Regions from separate parts of the Klebsiella sp. SYXHC3 genome, predicted to be linked through region 1. Evidence: predicted binding sites of a transcription regulator. Region 1 holds the regulator's gene; each other region holds the start of a gene.
The links. Region 1 encodes PurR, which represses purine synthesis genes. Its sites were predicted from a motif close to CANGCAAACGTTTGCNTG; they were not measured.

Region 1 (3,282 bases):
TAGCCAGCCCGGCGAGCAGAATCGGTTTCCGGCCATAGCGGTCCGACAGCGGCCCCCAGAACAACTGGCCGAGCGCGAAGCCCGCGAGGAATAAGCTCAGGCTGGCGCTAACCGATGCGGCAGAGGTGTTGAGGTCTTGCTGAATGGCGGCAAAGGCCGGTAGATACATGTCGGTGGCCAGAAAGCCAAGCACGCTCAGGCCGCCCAGCCACACTAAAAATCCTTTCCCAGGTTGTTGCATAACGTTCTCTTTCTACTGATGCAGGTACGATGCCGCAGAGTGTAGGGAGTGTAATCCGCCTTGTGAAACGCTATTATTTGTCACATGCATTCAAAAATTTTGCAGGCAGAATATGTGGTCTGAATATTCCTTAGAAGTGGTTGATGCTGTAGCGCGTAACGGGAGTTTCAGCGCCGCGGCGCAGGAGTTGCACCGCGTACCTTCGGCGGTGAGCTATACGGTGCGACAGCTGGAGGAGTGGCTTGCGGTTCCGCTTTTTGAACGTCGCCATCGTGATGTTGAATTGACCCCCGCCGGGCACTGGTTTTTGCAGGAAGGGCGTTCTGTTATCAAAAAAATGCAGATCACCCGCCAGCAGTGCCAGCAAATTGCTAACGGCTGGCGCGGCCAGCTGTCCATTGCGGTGGACGATATCGTTAAACCGGCGCGGATGCGCCAGATGATCGTTGATTTTTATCGCCATTTTAGCGATGTCGAACTGATCGTTTTTCAGGAAGTTTTCAACGGCGTCTGGGATGCGTTAGCCGATGGGCGGGTAGAACTCGCTATCGGCGCGACGCGTTCGATACCGGTGGGAGGGCGTTACGCTTTTCGCGATATGGGGATGCTGAACTGGCACTGTGTCGTCGCCAGCAGTCATCCGCTGGCGCAGATGGAAGGGCCGCTCAGTGATGACGTGTTGCGCAACTGGCCGTCCCTGGTGCGCGAAGATACCTCGCGCTCGCTGCCGAAGCGCACAACCTGGCTGCTTGATAACCAGAAGCGGGTGGTGGTGCCGGATTGGGAATCTTCAGCCACCTGTCTATCGGCAGGATTGTGCGTCGGGATGGTGCCAGGCCATTTCGCCCGCCCGCATATCGATAGCGGGGAGTGGACGGCCTTGACGCTGGAAAACCCATTCCCGGATGCCGCCTGCTGCCTGACCTGGCAACAAAGCGATGCTTCACCCGCTTTAAGCTGGCTGCTTGACTATCTTGGCGACAGCGAAACGTTGAATCGGGAGTGGTTGCGGGCGCCGGAATAACCGGCGCCGGAGGAGGGTGTTAACGACGATAATCGACGAACGGGCCGTCGGCAACCGAGCGGCGCTCGATAAGACGTGGATGCACCTCGATGGACTGCGACTCTTCGCGTTTATTAACAATGCGATCGAGCAGCATATTGAATGCCGCTTCTCCGAGCGAGTCCTTGGGTTGATGTATTGTGGTCAGCGCCGGGCTGAAGTAGCGGGCGTTGCGCACATTATCATATCCGATCAGCGAAATATCCTGCGGCACGCGCAGGCCCATTTCGTCGGCGGCGCAGATAGCGCCCATCGCCATGATGTCGCCGCCGCAGAACACGGCGGTTGGGCGATGCTGCTGATTAAGGATCTGCTGCATGGCGCGGTAGCCGGATTCCGGTTCAAAGTCGCCCTGAACAATCCAGTTTTCCGGCACATTGATATGCGCTTCTTTCATCGCCTGCATGAAGCCGGCAAGGCGCCCGGCGCCGGTGTTGCGCTCAAGCGGGCCCGGAATAACGCCAATTTCACGATGGCCGCGTTCAATCAGGTAACGGCCGGCGATATAGCCGCCTTCAAAGGCATTATCAATAACCGAGTCGGTAAAGTCCGCTTTGGCTTCGCCCCAGTCCATCACCACCATCGGAATATGACGATACTCTTCGAGCATACTGAGCACCGACTCAGGGTACTCGGAACACATCACCAGCAGGCCGTCAACGCGCTTTTGCGCCATCATCGACAAGTAGGCGCGCTGTTTTTCCGGATCGTTCCAGGCGTTGCCCAGAATCAGGGTATAGCCTTTCTGGAAGCAGCTCTTTTCTACGGATTCGATAATTTCAGCGAAATAGGCCGCTTCGCTGCTGGTGGCCAGCAGACCGATCGATTTAGTGTGATTGACTTTCAGGCTGCGAGCCACGGCGCTTGGCGAATAGTGGAGTTCTTTAATTGCCGCCCACACCGCATTGCGCGTCTCTTCCGCCACGAAACGGGTTTTGTTAATCACATGTGATACAGTTGTAGTGGAAACGTTTGCGCGTTTCGCTACATCTTTAATAGTTGCCATTACTTCTCACTCCAGACCTTGACCTGATCGTCTGATTATCGATACGTAAACGTTTGCCTATACACACCCTGTATACAATGCTCAACATTGCAACACCTGGGAAAACGACACAGAACGACAGGAAGGGGTCAATGGCCGATACGCTTTCAAATTAGCGTGGGATTTTGTCCTATCTCGCGGCAAAGGGGAAGAGCAAAAATGTGCATCACTCTAAATCCGGGAAGATTTTTGCATATTTTTGTGCAAAAATGAGCAAGCTCACTTTCTATGTGGGGATAATCAGGGGAGAAAATTGATGGACACAAATTTAAAGTTTTCGCTGACAACGACGGTTATTGTTTTGGGTCTGATCGTCGCCGCCGCGTTGACCGCGGTACTGCACTGATTCCAGCAGGGAGGGGGCTTCCCCTCCCATCCCGCCATTATTAGCAAATCTGCAAAAATCTTTTGTCATTTCGTTTACTTCTGTTTTTCTGTGATTGATGTCATGCTTTTGGCTTCTGATGTAATGCCGTGTCCTGAATCGGCCTGATGGAGTCTCTGAATGAAAATCAACTTTCCCTTACTCGCGTTGGCGATCGGTGCCTTTGGTATCGGTACCACCGAGTTTTCCCCGATGGGATTACTGCCGGTTATCGCCAAAGGCGTCGATGTTTCTATTCCGGCCGCGGGGATGCTGATTAGCGCCTATGCCATTGGCGTGATGGTCGGCGCGCCGTTAATGACGTTGCTGCTATCGCATCGCGCTCGCCGCAATGCATTGATCTTCCTGATGGGGATCTTCACCCTCGGCAACGTGCTCTCTTCTATTGCGCCGGATTACACGACGCTACTGCTGTCGCGTATTATCACCAGCCTCAATCATGGCGCGTTCTTCGGCCTTGGCTCGGTCGTTGCCGCAAGCGTGGTGCCAAAACACAAACAGGCCAGTGCGGTCGCGACCATGTTTATGGGGCTGACCATTGCCAATAT
Region 2 (3,282 bases), on a different contig from region 1:
CGGTGCTGATCCAGACCAGCTCCATGGGCGCCATCGGCGGGGCCCGCTGCCAGTATCATCTACGCCAGATTCTGGTCTTCCTCGATGCGATGGTCATGAACAAGCCGGAATTTATGGGCGGTGTGATTCAGAACAAAGTCGATCCGCAGGCGGGTGAAGTGGTCGATCAGAGCACACTGGACCATCTGCGCGGCCAGTTGACCGCCTTTGGCGATTATATTGAGCGGGTTAAAGCATAAAAAAAGCCCGGCTGCGATGCCGGGCCTGTTCATCATGCGTGCGGATCAGTGCGCATCGATAAAGACAATTTTCAGCACGAACAGCAGCGAAACGATGATCACGCACGGGCTGAGTTCACGCAGACGGCCGGTACCAATCTTCATCACGCAGTAGGAAATAAAGCCCAGGGCGATACCTTCGGTGATCGAGAAGCTGAACGGCATCATCACCGCGGTGATAAACGCCGGTACCGCTTCCGTCAGGTCATCCCACTTCACGCGCGCCAGGCTTGAGGTCATCAGCACGCCAACGTAAATCAGCGCCCCAGCGGCGGCATAGGCCGGAACCATCCCCGCCAGCGGCGACAGGAAGATGACCAGCAGGAACAGGATACCTACGACAACGGCGGTCAGGCCAGTACGCCCGCCAACCGAAACGCCGGAGGAGGATTCGATATAGGCCGTAACCGAAGAGGTGCCAATAAAGGAGCCGGCAACAGACGACACGCTATCGACGAACAACGCCTGCTTCATGCGTGGGAATTTACCCTGCGCATCTGCCAGCCCGGCTTTATCGGTGACGCCAATCAGGGTGCCGGAGGAGTCGAACAGGTTAACCAGCATGAACGAGAAGATCACGCCCGCCAGGCCAAGGTTCAGCGAACCGGCCAGATCGACCTGACCCACAACCGAGGTTACGCTCGGCGGCGCGGAGACGATGCCGGTATAGTGCACATCGCCGAGCATCCAGCCCAACAGGGTGGTGACGACGATGGAGACCAGCACGGCGGCATGAATATTACGCGATGCCAGGATAGCGATAATAAAGAATCCGAGCACGCCCAGCAGCACGCTGTGGGAAGTCAGGTTGCCGATGCTGACCAACGTGTCCTGGTTCGCCACGATAACGCCGGCGTTCTTCAGGCCCATCATGCCGATAAACAGCCCGATACCGCTGGTGATACCCACGCGCAGGCTCACCGGGATATTGGCAATCATCCAGTAGCGTACGCGGAAGAGGGTCAGCAGCAGCAGGCCAACGGCGCCCCAGAAAATCGCGCCCATACCCACCTGCCACGGCAGGCCCATCGCCTGAACTACCACGAAGGCAAAGAAGGCATTCAGACCCATCGCTGGCGCCAGCGCCACCGGCAGATTCGCGAACAGACCCATCAGAATGCTGCCGAAGGCCGCGATCAGACAGGTGGTCACAAAGACAGCGCTGGTATCCATACCCGCCACGCCAAGAATTTGTGGGTTCACGAAGACGATGTAGACCATCGTCAGGAACGTGGTGAAACCGGCGATCGCTTCAGTGCGCACCGTGGTGCCGTGCTCGCGCAGTTTAAATACGCGCTCCAGCAGACCCTGGCCAGAAGACTGGCTGGTTGGTTGTTGACTCATTATCGGTTTCCGAACGTAAAGGAGGGAAAATTCGAGGCTATCCTATACCAAATTACGGCACCAGGCGCGGTTGTATGGTAATTTTTTTCATTTATTTTGCTTATACGGCAACGATTGCGTCGCGGCATTGAGCATTACGAAAACGTTAAACTTGTTAAACTGGAAAGAGTATGACCCAACCACAAGCAGTATTTTTCGATTGTGACGGCACGCTGGTCGATAGCGAGGTGATTTGCTCACGCGCCTATGTTCACATGTTTCAGGAATTCGGTATTACGCTGGATTTAGCCGAAATTTTTAAGCGCTTCAAGGGCGTTAAGCTGTACGAGATTATCGACACCATCAACGCTGAATATGGCGTTAACCTGCAGAAAGAGACTCTGGAGCCGGTGTATCGCGCCGAAGTCGCCCGTCTGTTCGATAGCGAGCTGGAGGTCATCCCCGGCGCCGCTGCGCTGCTGGACGCGGTGAAGATCCCCATGTGCGTGGTGTCGAATGGCCCGGTCAGTAAAATGCAGCATTCGCTCGGTAGAACGCAGATGCTGCACCACTTCCCAGACCGGCTGTACAGCGGTTACGACATTCAGCGCTGGAAACCCGACCCGGCGCTGATGTTCCATGCGGCAGAGGCCATGCAGGTACAAGTCGAAAACTGTATTCTGGTCGATGATTCCAGCGCGGGAGCCCAATCAGGAATTGCCGCGGGTATGGAAGTATTTTACTTCTGCGCCGACCCGCACAACCAACCGATCGATCATCCGAAAGTAACGACCTTTACCGATTTAGCTGAGCTGCCGGCATTGTGGAGAGCGCGTGGCTGGGATATTACTCGTTAAGACCCGACGTCACTACGCTCGGTCGGGCTACGGTTGTTCACAACGGTAGCCCCGCTGGCCAGCGGCTTTTTAGTGTTGCAATTCCGCCGCAGCCGCTTTATCCGCAATAATCACCAACGAAGGGTGCAACTTGAGTACAGAGGCCGGCACCAGTTCGCTGACCGGGCCTTCCACCACCTGCTTTAGCGCTTGCGCCTTTGCCGCGCCGCTGACAATCAGCAGCAGGTTTTTTGCCGCCATCACGCTTTTCGGCCCCATGGTGACATAGCTATCCGGCACCACATTGAAATCGCCCCCCATTTCGCCGTTCGCGACAATGCCAATCAGCTCCCCCTGAATCGGTACTTCGACCGTCTCATCATGAAAACGTGTAGTGTTCGGCAGGTTGCCGCAAAAATGGCCGTCGGCGCCCAGCCCCAGCACGACCAGGTCAAGACCGCCGGCCTCTTCGAGGCGGCGATCGTGTTGAGCCGCGTTCTCCAGCGTCAATTTATGGATGTTCTCTTCTTTGATTTGCGCTGGAGTGAAAAACAGCTGGCGCAGGTTGGAAATCGTCACTCCTTCACGCTGCTGGCCGCGAAAAGGTATCTCATCAAAGTTGTAATAGTGAACCCGATCATAGAATGATTTCCCTTTGATGGCGGCGGTCAAATGCTCATACATGCGCTTCGGCGTACTCCCCGCAGTCACCGCCAGATTCATCCGTCGCGGCACCGTGATATAGCCTAAAAGATGATGGCAGGCGACCAGGCTCATCTCTTCATAATCTTCCGTAACAATCAATTTCATCTCATCTTCCTTTACTGGTTGAGACAGGGGGCGCC
Region 3 (3,282 bases), on a different contig from region 1:
AGTGGTGATCCCTGCCCTGCTGGTAGCCGGTGCGGCCAACGCTGCGGAAATCTATAACAAAAATGGTAACAAACTGGATTTCTACGGAAAAATGGTTGGCGAACATGTCTGGACCACCAATGGTGACACCAGCAGTGACGACACCACCTATGCCCGTATCGGCCTGAAAGGCGAAACCCAGATCAACGACCAGTTGATCGGTTACGGCCAGTGGGAATACAACATGGATGCGTCCAACGTTGAAGGTTCCCAGACCACCAAAACCCGTCTGGCTTTCGCCGGTCTGAAAGCGGGTGAATACGGTTCATTCGATTACGGCCGTAACTACGGCGCCATCTACGACGTTGAATCCGCAACCGATATGCTGGTTGAGTGGGGCGGCGACGGCTGGAACTACACCGATAACTTCATGACCGGCCGTACCAACGGCGTGGCCACCTACCGTAACTCAGACTTCTTCGGTCTGGTGGACGGCCTGAGCTTTGCGCTGCAGTATCAGGGTAAAAACGATCACGACCGCTCAATTCGCAAACAGAATGGCGACGGTTTCAGCACCGCGGCAACCTACGCGTTTGATAACGGTATCGCGCTGTCTGCAGGTTACGCTAACTCCAACCGTAGCGTTGACCAGAAACGTGACGGCAACGGTGACAAAGCTGAAGCATGGGCAACCTCTGCCAAGTACGATGCTAACAACATCTATGCCGCAGTTATGTACTCCCAGACTTACAACATGACGCCGGAAGAAGATGACCACTTCGCGGGCAAAACTCAGAACTTCGAAGCCGTAGTTCAATACCAGTTCGATTTCGGTCTGCGTCCGTCCCTGGGCTACGTGCAGACTAAAGGTAAAAACCTGCAGGCTCGCGGTGGCTTCGGCGGCGGCGATGCGGACCTGGTTAAATACGTAGAACTGGGTACCTGGTACTACTTCAACAAAAACATGAACGTGTACGCGGCGTACAAGTTCAACCAACTGGATGATAATGCCTACACTCGCGCAGCTGGCGTAGCCACCGACGACCAGGCTGCGGTTGGTATCGTTTACCAGTTCTAATCTGTAGTACACCCCTTCGTGATATGCCTAAAAAGCAGGACTTCGGTCCTGCTTTTCTGCGTTACTAAGACGAAGATCGTAACTTGCAAAAACCTTCTCGCTTTTTGTCGCAAACGGTTGGCAATTTGTAAATCTACCGTTACCCTGATAGCGGATTTCCCTCAGTAATCACAATGGAACCTCGTCATGTTTGAGAACATTACAGCCGCCCCTGCCGACCCTATTCTGGGCCTGGCCGATCTGTTTCGTGCCGATGACCGCCCAGGCAAAATTAACCTCGGAATTGGTGTTTACAAAGATGAGACAGGTAAAACGCCTGTTCTGACCAGCGTAAAAAAAGCCGAGCAATATCTGCTGGAAAATGAAACCACCAAAAACTACCTCGGTATTGATGGTATTCCGGAGTTTGGTCGCTGCACTCAGGAGCTGCTGTTCGGTAAAGGAAGCGCAATTATCAACGATAAGCGCGCCCGCACCGCCCAGACCCCAGGCGGTACCGGCGGCCTGCGCGTTGCGGCTGATTTCCTTGCCAAAAACACCGACGTTAAACGGGTATGGGTAAGCAATCCAAGCTGGCCAAACCATAAAAGCGTTTTCGGCGCCGCCGGGCTGGAAGTGCGCGAATATGCTTATTATGATGCCGCCAACCACCAGCTGGATTTCGACGGCCTGCTGGCCAGCCTGAACGAGGCGCAGGCGGGTGATGTCGTACTGTTCCACGGCTGCTGCCATAACCCAACCGGCATCGATCCGACGCTGGAGCAGTGGCAACAGCTGGCGCAAATGTCTGCTGAAAAAGGCTGGCTGCCGCTGTTTGACTTCGCCTACCAGGGCTTCGCCCGCGGTCTGGAAGAAGACGCTGAAGGCCTGCGCGCGTTTGCCGCGCTGCATAAAGAGTTGCTGGTCGCCAGTTCTTACTCGAAAAACTTCGGCCTGTATAACGAGCGCGTTGGCGCCTGTACGCTGGTTGCCGCCGATCAAGACACCGTCGATCGCGCGTTCAGCCAGATGAAAGCGGTGATCCGCGCCAACTACTCTAACCCGCCGGCGCACGGCGCCTCCGTGGTGGCGACGATTCTCAGCAACGACGCGCTGCGCGCCATCTGGGAACAAGAGCTCACCGATATGCGCCAGCGTATTCAGCGCATGCGCTTACTGTTTGTGAATACCCTGCAGGAAAAAGGCGCCAGCCGCGACTTTACCTTCATCACCAAACAGAATGGGATGTTCTCATTTAGCGGCCTGACCAAAGAGCAAGTACTTCGTCTGCGTGAAGAGTTCGCTATTTATGCGGTCGCATCCGGGCGTATCAACGTTGCTGGCATGACGCCTGATAACATGTCGCCGCTGTGCGAAGCCATTGTCGCGGTGCTGTAATTTTCAGCCGTGACGCATAAGAAAAAGGCCGCAGACGCGGCCTTTTTTATTTCTTTGAGGTCAGGCATTACCAGACCGGCATTTCATCCTGCAGGAACGGATTGTGAAGGCGCTCATATCCCAGCGTCGACAAGGGGCCATGACCGGGGATAAACGTCACGTCGTCGCCCAATGGCAACAGCTTACGTTTAATCGCATCAATCAACTGGCCATGGTCGCCGCGCGGGAAGTCGCTGCGCCCTACTCCGCCCTTGAAAATCACATCGCCGGAAATCAGCAGGCGAGAGGCATCGTCAAAGAAAACCACGTGCCCCGGCGTATGACCTGGACAGTGCAATACCTGCAAAGCGATATTGCCGACGGTCACCACATCGCCTTCATTTAGCCAGCGGTCCGGCTGCAACGGCTGACATTCATCCAGCCCGAACATACGGCTTTGCGCCGGCAATCCTTCCAGCCAGAACTCATCTTCTTTTTCCGGTCCAATAATTGGCACACCGTAATGTTGCGCCAGCTCGGCTGCAGCGCCGACGTGATCCAGGTGACCATGCGTCAACAGGATCTGCATCAGGCTGACGCCTGCCGCCGCCACTTCTTCCTTGATGCGCTCGGCATCGCCGCCAGGATCGACCAGCGCGGCAAGCCGGGTTTGTTCACACCAGATTAAAGAACAGTTCTGGGCGAACGCCGTGACCGGAATAATACGATAGTTCATGATGCTCCTTTCGTTACCAGTGCCGTACCGGACCGGTATCAATATGCACAAAGTTGCTACGTGGGTAGTATCCTACACCACCTGAGCGCATAGATAACGCCGCTTTGCGAATATTGCTTAAGGCAACGCCTTC

Region 2: the regulator PurR is predicted to act here: its motif matches at 1,726-1,743, upstream of AC2CGP_RS07190 (NCS2 family permease).
Region 3: the regulator PurR is predicted to act here: its motif matches at 1,164-1,181, upstream of AC2CGP_RS16885 (amino acid aminotransferase).

The regions. Positions count from the first base shown of each region.
Region 1 covers NZ_JBXUNG010000001.1:98,519-101,800, forward strand. Annotated here, with positions in the region: gene punC (purine nucleoside transporter PunC) at 1-241, opposite strand, end outside; gene punR (DNA-binding transcriptional activator PunR) at 354-1,265, shown strand; gene purR (HTH-type transcriptional repressor PurR) at 1,285-2,310, opposite strand; gene cydH (cytochrome bd-I oxidase subunit CydH) at 2,606-2,695, shown strand; gene AC2CGP_RS00470 (MFS transporter) at 2,855-3,282, shown strand, end outside.
Region 2 covers NZ_JBXUNG010000002.1:38,703-41,984, reverse strand. Annotated here, with positions in the region: gene AC2CGP_RS07195 (NADPH-dependent FMN reductase) at 1-239, shown strand, start outside; gene AC2CGP_RS07190 (NCS2 family permease) at 285-1,622, opposite strand; gene yieH (6-phosphogluconate phosphatase) at 1,793-2,458, shown strand; gene AC2CGP_RS07180 (glucosamine-6-phosphate deaminase) at 2,528-3,247, opposite strand.
Region 3 covers NZ_JBXUNG010000006.1:215,271-218,552, reverse strand. Annotated here, with positions in the region: gene ompK35 (porin OmpK35) at 1-1,057, shown strand, start outside; gene AC2CGP_RS16885 (amino acid aminotransferase) at 1,244-2,434, shown strand; gene AC2CGP_RS16880 (MBL fold metallo-hydrolase) at 2,502-3,149, opposite strand; gene mepK (peptidoglycan L,D-endopeptidase MepK) at 3,163-3,282, opposite strand, start outside.